Regions from separate parts of the Chenggangzhangella methanolivorans genome, predicted to be linked through region 2. Evidence: riboswitches for the same ligand, from Rfam matches in the RefSeq annotation. Region 2 holds a riboswitch; the other holds the start of a gene.

Region 1 (8,106 bases), on a different contig from region 2:
GCGGCAGGCGTTGGTGGCGTCGGTCGCGTGGACCGCCCCGCCAGTGAGCCGCCAGATCAGGAAGGCGTCGACTGTGCCGAAGGCGAGGTCGCCCGCCTGCGCCCGCTCGCGGGCGCCGTCCGTCTCGTCCAGCAGCCAGCCGAGCTTCGTGGCGGAAAAGTAGGGGTCGAGCACGAGGCCGGTGCGCGCTGTGACCTCGGGTTCGTCGCCCGCCTCGCGCATCGTCGCGCAGATCGCGGCCGTGCGCCGGTCCTGCCACACGATGGCGTTGGCGGCCGCCTTGCCGGTGCGCCGGTCCCACAGCACGGTCGTCTCGCGCTGGTTGGCGATCCCGATCCCTGCGACGTCGGCAGCCGTGAGGCCCGCGCGCGCCATGGCCTCGGAGACGGTCGCGACGGTCGTCGCCCAGAGGTCTTCCGGGTCGTGCTCCACCCATCCGGGCTTCGGGAAGATCTGGCGGAATTCGCGGCTTGCGGTCGCGACAGGGCGCAGTCTGGCGTCGAACACGATCGCCCGCGTCGAGGTCGTGCCCTGGTCGATCGCGACGATATGGTCCGCCATGGCGCCGGAGCTTTCCCGTCGAAGGCCTGGCCCGCAACCGAAACCTTAGGGCAAGGCCGCCGCCCGAGCCGTCGTCACACGTCCCCTCCGGGCATGAACCGGGCGAGCGTCTCGCGCTCCTCGGCGCTGAAGCGCAGGCCGAGCTTGGTGCGCCGCCACAGCACGTCCTCGGCGGTCTCGGCCCATTCGCGCGCGACGAGGTAGCGGACCTCGCGCTCGGAGAGATCGGCGCCGAACACATAGCCGAGCGCCCGCGCGCTCGTCGCGCCGTCGAGAATGTCCCAGGCCCGCGACCCATAGGTGCGGGCGAGGCGGCTCGCGAGGGCTTCGGAGAGATAAGGGTGATGGGCGGCCAGGCGGTCGGCGAGCGGCTCGGCCGCCGGCACGCCGCCGCCCGGCAGCGGCGACCGGCCGGTCCATCGGCCGGGCGGGATCGACATCGCCGGCGCGAGCTTGTCGAGCGCGGCCTCGGCGAGGCGGCGATAGGTGGTGAGCTTGCCGCCATAGATCGTGAGCAGGGGAGGGCGGCCCTCGCCGGCTTCGAGTTCGAGCGCGTAGTCGCGGCTCGCCTTCTGCGCGGCGCCGTCGCCGCCGGCGTGGAGCGCGCGCACGCCCGAAAACGCCCAGACGACGTCCTCGCGCCGGACCCCTGCGCGAAAGACGTCGCTCGCCGCCTCGCACAGATATTCGATCTCGGCCTCGCTCGGCTCGACGTGATCGGGCGCGCCGTCGTGATCGACGTCGGTGGTGCCGATCAGGGTGAAATCGTCCTCATAGGGAATCGCGAACACGACGCGCCCGTCGCGTTGCTGGAGCAGATAGGCGCGGTCGTGCTCGAACAGGCGCGGCGTGACGATGTGGCTGCCGCGCACGAGCCGGACGTCGGCGGCGGCGTTGGCGCGGAGCGACCCTTGCGCGACGGCCGGAACCCAGGGGCCGGCCGCGTTGACGAGGCCGCGGGCGCGGATCGTCGAGCGCCCCTGCGGGCCGTCGAGCGTGACGCGCCAGACGCCGCCTGTCCGCTCCGCCGCGACGCAGGCGGTGCGCGTCGCGATCGTCGCGCCGCGTTCGGCCGCGTCCATCGCGTTCAGCACCACGAGCCGCGCGTCGTCGACCCAGCAGTCGGAATATTCGAAGGCGCGGCCGTCGGGCGAGCGCAGCGACGCGCCTGCGTCGTCCCTGGCGAGGTCGATCGACCGCGAGCCCGAAAGCGTCCGCCGGCCGCCGAGGCTGTCATAGACGAACAGCCCCAGCCGGATGATCGGCCAGGCCCGCAGTCCGGGCCGATGCGGCAGCACGAATCGCATCGGCCGCACGATGTGGGGCGCGATCCGCAGCAGCGCCTCGCGCTCGGCGAGCGCCTCGCGCACGAGGCGGAACTCCATGGTCTCGAGATATCTCAGGCCGCCATGGGCGAGCTTGGTCGAGGCGGACGACGTGCCGGAGCCGAGGTCGCCCTTCTCGCACAGATGCACGGCGAGGCCGCGGCCGGCGGCGTCGCGCGCGATCCCGCAGCCGTTGACGCCGCCGCCGATGATGGCGAGGTCGTAGAGCTTCATAAGCGGAACATTCGCGCGGTTTGGCCGCGCGGCATTGCGGAAGACGACGTGCTCACGAGGCCCTTATAGCGCGCGCGATCGAAATGGGGGCGGGCCGCGAGGGGAAGTGATGCCGCACCATGGCGCAGGCGGTATCGGGGGTGACGAGACCAGGCGTGGCACGATGGCCACGCCTTGCCGGGATCGCCTGTCACGCCATTGCGTTGCAGTGCGAAAACGGGGCAAATGGCTCTCGATTTTCCGGCGGGCTTCAGCCGCGAAAAGTCAGGACAGGGTCGCAGAGTTCCATGGTTTTCCGCGTCGTCGCCACGGTCGTCTCGCTCGCCGCGCTCGGTTCGGCGTCGGCGTTTGCGGCCGACATGCCGGCCATCGACGCGCCTGTGGCCGCCGCCGCCGTGAACGAAGGCTGGATCGTGACCCTCAAGGGCACCGCCGTCGTTCAGCCCGAGTTCGAGGGCGCGGCGAAATACGGCCTGTCCGGCTATCCCGGCCTCAGCATCCGCCGTCCCGGCCAGCCCTGGAAGTTTGGCGCGCCGGACGACGGCTTCGGCTTCGCGGTGATCGACACGCCGTGGTTCCAGATGGGCCCCGTGGCCCGCATCCGCGGCGAGCGCGATTCGAGCGACGTAAAGAAGTTCTTCGGTATGAAGGACATCGACTGGGCGATCGAGCCCGGCGCGTTCGTCGAGGTCTATCCGGTCGACGTGTTCCGCATCCGCGGCGAGCTTCGCCACGGCGTGTGGGGCCATGAGGGCTTCGTCGGCAACGTCTCGGCCGACTACATCCAGAAGTTCGGCGCCTTCACGGTGTCGCTCGGACCGCGCATGGAGATCGGCGACAGCGACTTCATGAACGAGTATTTCGGCGTCTCGGCGAGCGAAGCCGCGGCCAACGGCCGGATCACGCCGTATAAGGCCAAGGGCGGCGTGAAGTCCGTGGGCGCGGCCGGGGCCGTCACCTATGACGTGAGCGACGCGTGGAGCGTGACCGCGTTCGGCGCCTACAACCGCCTCGTCGGCGAAGCCGCAGACAGCCCGGTGGCCAAGAAGCTCGGCACCAAGGACGCGTTCACGGCGGGCGCGGGCCTGTCCTATTCGTTCGGCGTCGACTGGTAAGCGGCCGAGTCGCGCCAGAAAACGACAAGTCCCTAAAATTCTATTGAATTTTGAAGCGAGGCCGTGAGGGGTCTCGTGCCAGATCTGCGGCGTTGCGGTCTCCATTCGGAGGCCGTGTGGGGGACGCCATGTCGATCAGTCCGATTTCCTCGCAGTCCGATCCTTATTCCTCGCGCACCTCTTCCACGCGGTCGTCGAACGCGGACACGGTCCGCACGTCGAAGACGGAGAGCCGGGACGACGCCTCCGACCGCGCCGCTGCGGCCGCGCAGCGCACCTCCGCCTTGTTCGGCGCGCTCCAGACCCCGACGGTCGGTATCGACCGTGTCTCCAAGCTGATCGCTTCGGCGAAGGCGGCGGCGGTGGCGGCGGCCGCCGAACCCGCGGCGGCGGCCGACGGCGGCGGCGAGAAGGTGAAGTCCGTCGACGAAATGCTGGCGAATGTCGGCTATGTCGAGACCACGCGTACGAGCGCCGCGGCGGCCGTCCAGCCGGAGGCGAGCGCAGCCGCGGCCGTCCCGGCGGCCTCGAGCCCGGCCCAGCAGACCGCTGCGGTCCAGCCCGTCGCCGTCGTCGCGCAGCCGACGATCCAGCCGACGACGCCCGCGCCCGCCCCGGCGATCCTCCAGCCCGTTTCCAGCCAGCCGGCGCCCAGCCAGGCCGAGCCGAGCCCGGCGACGCCTGCGCCTGTGGCGACGGTCCCCGCCGAACCGGTCGTCGAGCCCGCGGACGAAACGCCGGCTCCCATCGTCGCGGTGACGATCCCGACGCCTCAGCCCGCGCCTGCGCCGAGCGAGCCCGCGGCGGCCCCGGTCGCCGTCGCCCCGGCGCCTGTGGCTGCGAGCCCGGAACCGGCCCCGGCTCCGACGGAGCCCGTCGCCGCGCAGCCGGCCCCGGCCGCGCCCGCTCCGACGCCTGCGGCTCCGGCGCAGACCTCGCCTGCGCCGTCGTCCCCGTCCACGACGCCGACGACGCAGACCGGCTCGAGCTCGTCGACGGGCTCCTCGTCTTCGTCCGGCTCCACCCCGCCGTCCGGCGGATTGGGCGCCGTGATCGGGTCGCTGTTCAACCGACGCGTCTGAGCTCTCCGCTCTTGACGGCCGCGTGACGCTTCCGCAACAGAAGCGGAGCCACGCGGCCGTCGACGCCCGCCTCGCGTTGACAACGCGTTAACGCTGATCGTCAATCCTCGGGCGTTGGCGGCCCAGTCGGCCGCCAGGGAGGATGAAATGGCCAGCAAGAGCCCGGTCGCCTATCGCGGCCGCGAGCAGTCCGCTTTCCCGGCGGACGCGGCTGTCGCGCACAACGACGCCGAACCGTTCCCGACCCGCGAAGTTCATGTCGAGCTGAGCCTGCGAGCCCGGGTCGCGCCGCGGACTGCGGAGCCGGTGAAGAAGCGGGCCGCCGCGGCGAGCTGACCGCCGACACGGTTTCGACGACGCCATTCGCGCGAGATGCGAAGCGCGCCCGCACGGCGGTCGACGTCCTGCGGACGGGTCAGTCGGACGTTTTGTCCGCAACCGTCGGACGGCGCAACAGATAGCTGTCCATGATCCAGCCGTGAGCCGCGCGGGCCTCGGCCCTGACGCGCTCGATCTCGCCGGCGACGTCGTCGAGTTTTCCCGCGATCAGGATCTCGTCCGGCGTGCCGACATAGGCGCCCCAGTAGATGTCGACGTCGTCTTCGCGGAGCCGCCTGAAGGCGTTTTCGGCGTCGAGCATCACCACCACGCTGTCGACCCCGTCCGGAAACCGCTCGGCCAGACGTCGCCCGGGCGTGATCGTGACCGCGCGGCCGATCGCGTTCAGCGTCGTGCGGTGCCGTGCGGTCAGCGCCTGGACGCTGGTGATCCCGGGGATCACGTCCCAGTCGAGATCATGGCGTCCCGACGCCGCGATCGCTTCGACGAGCCGGATCGTGCTGTCGTAAAGCGAAGGGTCGCCCCAGACGAGGAAGGCCCCGCATTCGCCGTCCCTGAGCTCCGCTGCGATGAGACGCTCGAACACCGCCTGTTTGCGCGCGTTGAGATCGGCGACGGCCGCGAGATAGTCGCCCTCGCGCTCCCGCTCGGGGTTGGCCGCGTCCACGAAGCGATAGGCGCGCTCGCCCATGTGCCGCGCGCAGATCTTCTTCCGCAGCGCGTTGAGCTTCTCCTTGGCCGGGCCCTTGTCCATCAGGAAGACGACGTCGACCTGGCTCAGCGCCTTCACGGCCTGGATGGTGAGATGGTCGGGGTCGCCCGCGCCGATGCCGATGATCTTGATCGTCTTGGGCATGCGCCCTCCCGCAGCCGCCGTCCGGCGTGTCGAAGCGCGACTGGTAGCGGCTCGGGCCGCAAAGCGCGAGATCCGATGGACGGTTCGATCACGGCTGCGCGAACGCCGTAAGTCCGATTGCGAAGACGATCGCGGACAGCTAGCGTCGCCTCTGTCTTCGGCTCGCGCCGAAGGCTTCGATCACGTCGGCGCTTCGAAAGAAGCTTAATTGGGAACTCGGTGAGAGCGACGTGTCGCTCAATTCCGAGGCTGTCCCTGCAACTGTAAGCGGCGAGTTCGATGCGCGTTGGAAGCGGGGCGAGGCCCTGAGCTTCCGGCCACTGGAAGGGATCCGCGAGTCGGAGCCGATCCGGGAAGGCCAGCGCGTCGGGCCGTGACCCGCGAGCCAGGAGACCTGCCGGCGTCCGATCGCTCTTGCCGCGGCCCAGGGGATGGCCGGGGCGCGGCTTCGTCCGTCTGAGCGACAACGGTGCGGCGGGGGCCGCATCGGTTCGTTCTGGCGGGCCCATGCGCCGATCCGCCCGAAACGCGCCGACCGTGATCCACGGAGTCCCCCGCTCGAGTCGCAAGGCGCGGGGACGACGCGATGAACTTCGGCATGACCTTGCGTGCGGCGGGCGCCTTGTCGGCCGCCCTCGGACTGGTCGCGCCGGCGTTCGCCCAGAGCGCGGAGGACGCCGAAGAGGCGACGCAGCTCGAGACCATCACGGTCGTGGGCGACGAGCCGAAGCTGAAGGACGTCCAGTCGCCGGGCGAGGTCTCGGTCGTCTATCCCGACGACGTGAAGGGCGAGCACAAGTCTCTGCCCGACCTGCTGGACCAGATCCCCGGCGTCTATGCGCGCCGGGTGGCGGGCACCGGCCAGTACACCACCGCCAGCATCCGCGGCTCCTCGCCCAGCCAGGTGAACATCTACATCGACGGCGTGCCGTACAACACGGCGAGCGAGGCCGCGACCGACATCTCCACGATCCCGATGTCGAACGTCGAACGGGTCGAGGTCTATCGCGGCACGACGCCGGCCCGGTTTTCCGGAGCTCCGCTCGGCGGCGCGATCAACATCGTGACGAAGCGGCCGGACCAGGCGCGCTCGAGCGCCTCGGCGGGCGGGCGCTCCTTCGGCGGGCGGCAGGCTTCGGGCAGCGTCACCGCCCCGCTTGCCGGCGGCACGCTGCTCATCGGCGTCGACGGCGAGAAGAGCACGGGCGATTTCGACTACACGAAATACGCCGTCAGGTCGCTGGACCGGATCGTCTATTCGGACGGCACCACCTATGCGCAGCGCAATCCGAACTCGCAGCGCCCGACCGACCGCACCCGCCTCAACAACGACTACGAGAAGGCCAACGGCCTCCTGAAGTGGCAGAACGAGACCGTCTTCGCGAAGTGGTCCTACAACGCCATGGAGCGCTTCATGCCGACGGCGGTCGATCTCGGCGCGCTTCGGTGGGAGGACGTCAAGGATCCGCCGATCACGGGCGTCGACAGCGAGCGCCGCCGTCAGCGCGTCAGCGAACACAACGGCGCCTTCGGCTGGCGCGACACGTTCGGCGACCTCACCGTCGGCGCGACCGGCACCTTCATGGACCAGTCGAAACGCTACCGGAACCTCGACATGGTCGGGTTCCAGGGCGTCGGCGCGATCTGGTCGGACTACCGCACGCGCCGCTACGGGATCTCGGGCGACGCGGCCTACGAACTCGGCAAGGACTGGGCGCTCGGCCACCGGCTGGAAGTGCGGGCCGAGCAGCTCTGGGAGACGCTCTACGCCGATGCGAGCGACCGCGAGGGCAGCGATCTGCTGACCCGCTTTCCCCGCCGGCGCAGCACGATCCAGGCGCAGGACACGATCACGGTCCGTCCGCTCGGCGACCTCGAGGTCACGCCCGTCGGCCGCCTCGAAAAGCTCGACGGTCCGGTCCTCGGCAGCCGCCTGTCGCCGCTCGGCGGCGCCTCCGGCGACTACGGCTGGAAGCCGAGCTGGAGCCTCAGCGCCAAGAAGCGCCTGTTCGACGGCTGGGAGGTGTTCGCGAACACGGGCACGTACAACCGCTACCCGAGCTTCTACGAGATCTACGGAGACGGCGTTTACGTCTCGCCCGACCTCGACAGCACGAAGAAGGCCCGCCAGCTCAAGCGCGAGCACGGGACGAATTTCGACTCGGGGTTCGGCTGGACCGGCGCGCTCTGCGGCGACTGGAAGGGCGGTTTCCGCCTCACCTATTTCCAGCGCCGGACCGAAGACGCCATCACATTCTACCAGACGCCCGCCGGCGCGAGATACGTCAACTCTGGCACGACATTGACGCGGGGCCTGGAGTTCGAGGGGAACCTCGCCTTCGGCGACCGGGCCGACCTTCATCTCGCCGGCACGCTGCAGGACGGCCGCTACGTCAAGGGCACCTATTATTTCTTCGGCGGGACCGACGCGCGCGTCGTCGACGGCAAGCTCCGCGTCCTGCGCAATCCGGACTTTAGCGCCAACGCCCGCCTCAACGTCCACTTCCTCGAGGGCGCGCTCACGACCTTCGCCGAGCTTCGTTACGTGGGCCGCGTCTACCACGCGCAGTTCGCGCGGGAGAAGCAGGCCTATG
Region 2 (8,106 bases):
CTTCGCCCACGGCGCAAGACTGCTCGCCATGGCCTATGCGGAGCGCTTTCCGGCGCTGACGGCGCAAGATTTCGACCGCTGGGCCCGCCGCGCCTGGCGGAGCGCCCCGACAGGTCTCGAACCGGCCTGCGATCCCGCGCTCATGCGAATCTTCGAGGGCGTCGACCTCGATCGCCCCACGCCGGCGATCTGGCCGGTGTTCGATCTGCTGGCCGGCGTTCCGCTGATGGTCGTGCGCGGCGAACACTCGGACATCCTGAGCGCAGAGACGGTGCGGGCGATGACGGAACGCCGGCCGCTGACCGTCGTCACGACGCCCGGACAGGGCCACGCGCCGCTGCTGGAGGACGAGCCGACGATGTCGGCCATCGCGCGCTTTCTCGACGAGGCCGACCCAGCCTGACGCAAAAGCCCCGCCGGAGCGGGGCTTTCGTCAAGATCGGCGGCCGGCGCCGAGGCTCAGAAGGCCACCTGCGTGCGGACGCCGAGCACCGTCGCGTTCTTGATTCTCCGCGTCGGATCATTGGGCCGCGGATCGCCGCCGCCCGGCCGCACGATGTACTGGGCGAACGGCTGAACCTTCAGCCACGGCGCGACCGCGGCCTGATAGGACGCCTCGAAGGCGAACTCGGACGACCGCACCGGCGTGCCCGGAACGTCGCGGTTGGCGCGCTGGGCGGTCTTGCTGATGTGGGCGTAGGCGGCCGCGATCCCGAAGACGTCGTCGGGACGGCCGGGCGTGAAGCCCTTCGCGTTGAAGCCGGCGTCGAAATAGTAGTCGATCAGGTTCCGGTTGGCCTGCGGGGCGAACACCGCGCGGGCGAAGACCGACAGACTCTGCGCGGGCGCCGGCGAAGGATCCTTGAGATCCCCCCCTCCGCCGCTCTGCCAGATGGTCTGGTCGATGACGCCGTAAAGCGCATAAGAGCCTTCCCGGTTCACGCCGGTGCGCAGGTCCGCGAAGTCCATCGAATTGTACCAGGCGCCGATCTTGTAGGCGCCCGGCAGTCCGCCGCCCTCGCCCGCATTGGCGTAGATCAGTTCGCCGATGGCGAAGGCGCCCGGGCTGAACGGGAAGTCGGTGTTGTGCTTGTTCTTGAGATCACGGCCGGCCGGATCGCCGGTGTAGACGCCGGCCTGGAACGACCAGGCGTCGTTGAACTTGACGAGGGCGTGGGCGCCCGGCGTCGGCACCGGATAGGCCGGGCCGCCAGACGGAAGATCGGTCCCGTTGAGCCCCGGCCAGCCGAAGGTCGAGTTCACGAACAGGCCGGCGGTGTCGCTGGTCGCGAAGTCGCCGTCGGCCGCGAGCTGGCCGACCTTGATCTCGAGATGGTCGTCGAGAAGCTTCTGCTTGAGATAGACCTCGCCGAGGCGGATCGCGGGCGTCGCCTCGATGTTCGAGATCGTCAGGAGGTTGCCGATCTCGCCGGTAGTGAGTCCTTTGCCGTCGATGAAATAAGAGCCGACGTAGATCTCGCCGCCGGTCCAGCCGACGAGCTTCTCCATATCCAGCGTAAGGCCGAGCTGCAGAAGGCCCGAATAGGCCTCGCCGCGCCGGATGCCGCCCGAAGGGTTGAACGAGGTGTCGGCCGTAAAGCTCGCGTCGAACTGGACGCCCTGTTCGAGCAGCTTGGTGCGCCCGCCGCCCCAATCGCCCGTCAGCGCCTCGCGCTCGGAGAGATCGCCCGCATAGTTCGGCGGCGCGTCCTCGGCGCGCACGCCGAGAGCTCCCGCTGCGACGAGGGTGAGCGCTGCGGCGGCGGACAGGAGACCTGCGCGCGACGAGGCTTTCTGCATGTGTTCGATCCCCCGATCGACAGAGGTCCGCAGCGACAGATGCGGAGCATGGCTGGTGCCGATCCGTCGAGCGCAGGGCGCGCCAAGACCGGATCCGAGCAGAGAAGAAAAGATAACGGTTCCGTGACCGGCTCGAAAGCGTCGAGCGACCGCCCGCAGGCGATTGGCCGACGCTGTGGCTTATGGATCTTTTCTAAACCGGAAGGACGCCAGTCCTTAAAACGAAAAAGGCCCCGGCGAACCGGGGCCTTTCCGTTTGAGCGTTGATCGTGAAGGACGATCAGAAGTCGCGCTGGACGCGGAGACGGCCGATGAAGGCGTCCTTGTCCTTCGGGCCGGTGTAGCCGACGTCGGCCTTCTTGAGGTTCTTCACGTAGACGACTTCGCCGCCGATATCGAGCTTCTTGACCGGCGACCAGACCAGGTTGCCGGTGATCGTGCCGGCCTTCCAGTCGTCGGCGATGCCGGCGTTGGCGACCGCGTTGTTGTACTTCACCTGGGCGTAGCTGGCCTGCAGGGTCGAGCGCCACTTCGGCGACCAGTAGTGCAGCACGCCGAGGTTGGCGTTGAAGACCTGGGTCTTCTGGACCTTGCCGTTCACGCCCACCCAATCGAAGATCGGCTGGAAGTTGTTGACGATGTTCTGGGTCTGGCCCGAGCCGATGTTGTTGTCGGTCAAGCCGTTGTACGAGACGCCCGCGCCGTCGGTGTAGGCGGCCTGCGCCCAGATGAAGTCGCCCTTGGCGTCAGAGGTGTTAGCGGTCGGCAGGTTCAGCTTGACGCCGCCCTGAACGCCCCAGCCCCACTCCTTGTCCGTGCCGGCGAGCGAGCCGACCGGAACGAGGCGGTTTTCGCTGCCCGGCTCGATGCGGTGCAGAACGCCCGAGAGCTGAGCCTCGCCCCAGCCCTGCTTGACGCGCAGGTTGGCGACGATGTCCGGGATCTGCTGGCCGGCGTTGTTGAGCGAGTCGTTGGTGCTGAAGTAGCGGGCGGTCTTGTCTTCGAGCGAGACGCTCGCCGAGAAGTCGCCGACCTTCATCGTGTAGGCCAGAACCGCGAGGGTGCGGTCCGAGATGAAGGGGTTCTGGAAGGTGGTGTAGGGCTTGAAGTCCCAGAAGGAGTCCGTGACACCGGCGGTCAGGCCGGCGAACTGCACGAAGGCCTGGTCGAACAGCGCGTCGTCGCCGAAGTTGGCGTTCTGGATCTGCGCGCGGCGGTCAGTGGTGTTGGCGGTGCCGGTCTCGCGCTGGAACTGCAGGCGGACGAAGGTGCGGAGCGCGCCATACTCGGTGTCGGTGCGGGCGTCGAACCAAACGCGAGCGCGGACGCGGTAACCGGTCTGGTTGAACTCGTCCTTCTTGTTGGTGAGGTTCGGACGGTCGAGCACTTCGCCCGAGGTCATTTCGAGGCGGGCGAAGCCGCCGATCTGGAGGCAGGTCTCGGTGCCCGGGATGTAGAAGAAGCCCGTGCTGCCCTTGATGTCGCAGACCTTGACGTAGTCGACGGGCTCGGCGCCCGGAAGGTCAGCCGCGTTCGCGACGCCCGTCATGGTGACGAGAGCGGCGGCCGAACCGAGCACCAGGCTCTTGACCAGTTTCATTAGGAAGTCCTCCAAACCCCGTTCGGCGGGCGCAAACACCCAGCCTTCGCCGGCCCGACCGGCGTGACATAAAATTCGGTGATGACCGCCGATCCCCCGACGATCGCGACTCTCTGGCCGAGGCCCCGTGTCGCAGGACGACCATATTCGTGGCGGCGCCCGGCGCAAGCGAGATCACGATTGTGACGGTTCCAAATCCGACCTTTGGATCCCGCTGTGGCTGGAATGCCACTCAAATGTTGGCCTTCTGCCTGAAAAGCGAGCCGGCGCACCGCCGCTTTTGTGTCACCGCAAGAAGATCGCGCGCGCCACAATTGCCCGGCGGGCCGGACTGCTTCGCCTTATTTCGGAAACCTGACGGTCGGCCTGTCGCGCTGGCTGCCCGCGCGACGGAAGGGTAAGGACCGGGCGCACGCCGCGCGAAGAGATCCCGCCATGCCAGACATCGACCGTCCCGAAGCGCCGGGTGAAGAGCGCTCCGCAAGCAAGGCCGCCTTTCTCGGCAGCCTGCTCGCGTTTCTGTCGCTCGTGGCGCTGTCGGTCATCGGGGTCGGGCACGCCCGCACGATCGAAGGGGCGGCGAACGCTCAATACTGGATCGTCGTGGCGGGGATCGCCGCAGCGCTTGCGTTTGTCACGACGGCGCTCGCTCGAACCCGCGCACGAGGGCGGACGGGCGAGACGCTCCGGCGGGTCGCGGTTCCCCTGGCGACCCTGTGGCTCGTCATATTCCTCTGGGAGACCGCGGCGGTCGGCGCCGGCGCCTTCCCTGGACCGTTCGAGCTCGGCTGGGCGGCCTGGAAGGGATAAGCGTCACGGCGATTCGTCCGATTGTCGGCCGCCGCCTGCTCTGCTAGGCCTCGCTCATTCGCTTCGGCTCCCGCAAGGGACGAAGAGGGAATCCGGTGGGAGGACATGCGCCTCGAGTCCGGAGCTGCCCCCGCAACTGTGAGCGGCGAGCGGCGCGTCGACTTTGGCCACTGGGCTTTCGACCCGGGAAGGCCGGCGCGCATGCTGCGACCCGCAAGCCAGGAGACCTGCCGGACGAGCAACCCCAAGGGCCCTCGGTGGGAGGGCCAAGCGAGGCAGACATGTCGAACGTCACCGCAAACTCCTCGAGCGCCGCGGATCTTGCGCCCGCCCGCCTCGCGCCGATCCTGTCGGCTTTCCTCCTCGGCGTGGTGGTGATCGCCGGAGCCGGATTCGCTTCGGTCCCCGCGCTGCACAACGCTGCGCACGACCAGCGCCACTCGATCGGCTTCCCCTGCCACTAAGGGGCAAGTCCGTTGAACATTTTCCGGAACATCGTCTTCACGGCGGCGCTCGCCGGCGTGCTGGCCGGGCTCGTGCTCACCGCGCTTCAGCAGTTCGGCACCCAGCCGCTCATCGTGAAGGCGGAAGTCATCGAGCAATCGAACGCCGAGGCCGCAGCCAAGCCGCATGACCACGCCGCAGCCGGCGAGCATGACCATGCGGCCCTGACAGCGCAGGAAGAAGCAGCAGCCGCAGCGCATCAGCACGGCGCGGACGAATGGGAGCCGGCGGACGGCGCGGAGCGATTCGCCTGGACGCTGGTCGCCAACATCGTCGCGGGCGTCGGCTTCTCGTTGCTCCTCGTCGCGGCGAGCGAGCTCAGGGGCGGCCTGTCGTCCTGGCGCGAGGGCCTGCTCTGGGGCCTTGCAGGCTTCGTGGTCTTTACGCTCGCTCCCTCGGTCAGCCTTCCGCCCGAGGCCCCTGGCGTCGAAGGCGCGGCCTTGATGGACCGCCAGATCTGGTGGGTGGGAACGGCGGTCGCGACGGCGGCGGGACTGGCGCTCATCGCTTTCTCGCGCGCCCCTCTCGCGGCTCTGGCCGCGGTCGCGCTCATCGCTGCGCCGCATGTCATCGGCGCGCCGAAGCCCCCTGCCCCGCCCGCGATTCCCCACGACCTCGAGCACGGCTTCGTCGTCGCGGTCATCGTCACGGGCTTCGTGTTCTGGGCGGCGCTCGGGGCGCTTGCGGGCGCAGTCCGGCCGCGCTTCGGCAAGGCCTGATCGATGGCGCCCGCGCCGCGGGCCCTCACGCTGATCCTCGGCGGCGCGCGCTCCGGAAAGAGCCGCTTCGCCGAGGACCTCGCCCTGCGAAGCGGCCTCGCGCGCACCTATGTCGCGACCGCCCAGCCGTTCGACGACGAGATGGCGGAGCGCATCGCGCATCATCGGGAGAGACGGGACGGCGGCTGGACCACGGTCGACGCGCCGTCCGATCTCGCGACGGCGCTGGCCGCTTCGGCCGGCGGGACGCGAATCGTCCTCGTCGACTGCCTGACGCTCTGGCTGTCCAACGTGATGCTGGCCGGCCGAGACGTCGAGGCGGCGATCGACGAGCTTGTGACCGGCGTGTCCCTGCTCACCGGCCCCGCGATCCTCGTCTCGAACGAGGTCGGCTCCGGGATCGTGCCCGAAAACGCCCTCGGCCGCGCGTTTCGCGACCATCAGGGCCGGCTGAACCAGCGCGTGGCCGCGGTCGCGGACCGCGTGACGCTTGTGGTCGCCGGCCTTCCTCTCGATCTCAAGCTCCCGAAGGAGCCATGACATGAGCGACCACAAGATCCCCGCCACCGTCGTCACGGGCTTTCTCGGCGCCGGCAAGACCACGATCATCCGCCACCTGCTGGAGAACGCCGGCGGCCGAAAAATCGCGTTGATCGTCAACGAGTTCGGCGATGTCGGAGTCGACGGCGAGGTGCTGAAGGCCTGCGCGAGCGAGGCCTGCGACGAGGACGACATCGTCGAGCTCGCCAACGGCTGCATCTGCTGCACGGTGGCGGACGACTTCATCCCTGCGATGGAGAAGATTCTCGCCCGCCCGCAGGCCGTCGACCACATCGTCATCGAGACCTCGGGCCTCGCGCTGCCGCAGCCGCTGGTCAGGGCGTTTCGCTGGCCCGAAATCGCGACCCGCGTCACGGTCGACGGCGTCGTGACGGTCATCGACGGTCCGGCGGTCCGCGAGGGTCGCTTCGCCCATGACGAGGAGGCGCTCGCCGCCCAGCGCGCCGCGGATCCCAATCTCGACCACGAGGACCCGATCGAGGAGCTGTTCGAGGACCAGGTGCGCGCCGCCGATCTGCTTGTGGTGCACAAGGCCGACATGCTGACCGAAGCCGAGATCGCCTCGGTGCGCGCCGCCGTTCTCGAACATTCCAGCGACGGCGTGCGCGTGGTCTCGGCGGCGCGCGGCGCGCTGCCCGCCGACGTCCTCCTCGGCATCGCGTCCGGCGTCGAGGACAAGATCGAGAGCCGCCCCACCACCCATGAGATGGAGGGCGAGGTCCAGCACGACCACGACGACTTCGAGAGCTTCATCGCGCCGACGTCCGAGGCCGCCGACGCCGCCGAACTGGAAGCGCGGGTGCGCCATGTGCTGGACGCCCACGACGTTCTCCGGCTGAAAGGCTTCGTGGCGGTCAAGAACAAGTCCGCCCGGCTCGTCGTGCAAGCCGTGGGGACGCGGATCGAAACCTATTTCGACCGCCCCTGGCGCGCCGAAGAGAGCCGCGAGGGTCGCCTCGTGGTGATCGGCGAAAAGGGCGTCGACCAGGCGGCGATCGCCGCAGCGTTGAGGGGCTGAGACCGACTGCGTGCTTCGAGACGGCCGCGCCGCCGCCTCCTCAGCATGAGGAAAGCTCGCGCCTCTCCATCGCCTCAACGCTCCTCATGCTGAGGAGCGCCAAAGGCGCGTCTCGAAGCGCGCACTGGAGCGTCTGAATGCATCTCCTCAAAGCCCAAGGGACGCCGATCGGCGACGGAACGGAGGCGGTCGATCTCGACCTCTCTCCGGCCGACGTCGTCATCGTCTCCGCGGCCGACACGGAGATCGCGGGTCTCGCGCGCGCCCATGCGGCTCTCGGGGCGGACGCGCCGAGCTTGCGGCTCGCGAACCTCCAGCGGCTGCGCCACAACATGTCGGTCGACCTCTTTCTCGAGAAGACGGTGGCGCGTTCGAAACTGCTGGTGCTGCGCCTCCTCGGCGGCGCGGCCTACTGGCCCTACGGCGTCGAGGAGGCCGCGAGGATCTGCCGCCGCCACGGCGTGAAGCTCGCGGTGATGCCCGGCTGCGGCAACGCCGATCCAGATCTCGTCTCGCGCTCGACCGTCCCCGCCGATGAGGCCGATCGGCTGTGGCGGACGCTCGTCGAGGGCGGGCCGGACAATCTCGCGGCGGCGTTGCGGGCTTGCCGCGCCTGGCTCGACGGCGCGCCGTCCGCGCTCGATCCCGCGCCGCTGCCTGCCGCCGGCCTGTTCTGGCCCGGCCTCCCATCGCCTGATCTGGACGCCATTCGCGCGCAATGGCCGGAAGGCGCCGTCGCGGCGCCGATCGTGTTCTACCGCGCGCAGTTCCAGGCGGGCGACGTCGCGCCGGTCGAGGCCATGGTCGAGGCGCTTCTCACGCGCGGACTCGGCCCGCTGCCGATCTACGTTTCGTCGCTGAAGGACGCCTCCGCCGCGAGCTTCGTGCGGAAAACCTTCGCGGAAGTCCGGCCCGCCGTCGTGCTGAACGCCACCGCCTTCGCCGTCTCCAAGCCTGGCGCGGCCTGGGAAGGCTCGCCGCTCGATTCGGCCGACGCCCCGGTGCTGCAACTGGTGTTTTCCGGCTCCGACCGCGCGGCCTGGGAGGCGTCGTCGCGAGGCCTTTCGGCCCGCGACCTGGCGATGGCGGTCGCC

Evidence for each region. Region 2 has a riboswitch for cobalamin ahead of ACFOWB_RS16735 (CbtB domain-containing protein). Riboswitches for the same ligand answer to the same signal wherever they lie in the genome.
Region 1: another riboswitch for cobalamin. It lies ahead of ACFOWB_RS21605 (TonB-dependent receptor); the one in region 2 lies ahead of ACFOWB_RS16735 (CbtB domain-containing protein).

Annotation. Positions count from the first base shown of each region.
Region 1 is NZ_JBHRXS010000015.1:154,700-162,805, reverse strand. It holds gene glpK (glycerol kinase GlpK) at 1-561, opposite strand, end outside; gene glpD (glycerol-3-phosphate dehydrogenase) at 636-2,120, opposite strand; gene ACFOWB_RS21625 (MipA/OmpV family protein) at 2,408-3,235, shown strand; gene ACFOWB_RS21620 (hypothetical protein) at 3,364-4,317, shown strand; gene ACFOWB_RS21615 (hypothetical protein) at 4,465-4,653, shown strand; gene cobF (precorrin-6A synthase (deacetylating)) at 4,733-5,512, opposite strand; cobalamin riboswitch at 5,682-5,928, shown strand; gene ACFOWB_RS21605 (TonB-dependent receptor) at 6,099-8,106, shown strand, end outside.
Region 2 is NZ_JBHRXS010000006.1:1,100,623-1,108,728, forward strand. It holds gene ACFOWB_RS16710 (alpha/beta fold hydrolase) at 1-403, shown strand, start outside; gene ACFOWB_RS16715 (carbohydrate porin) at 460-1,800, opposite strand; gene ACFOWB_RS16720 (porin) at 2,081-3,400, opposite strand; gene ACFOWB_RS16725 (hypothetical protein) at 3,528-3,758, shown strand; gene ACFOWB_RS16730 (hypothetical protein) at 3,836-4,210, shown strand; cobalamin riboswitch at 4,261-4,459, shown strand; gene ACFOWB_RS16735 (CbtB domain-containing protein) at 4,492-4,674, shown strand; gene ACFOWB_RS16740 (CbtA family protein) at 4,687-5,433, shown strand; gene cobU (bifunctional adenosylcobinamide kinase/adenosylcobinamide-phosphate guanylyltransferase) at 5,437-5,973, shown strand; gene cobW (cobalamin biosynthesis protein CobW) at 5,975-7,012, shown strand; gene cobN (cobaltochelatase subunit CobN) at 7,150-8,106, shown strand, end outside.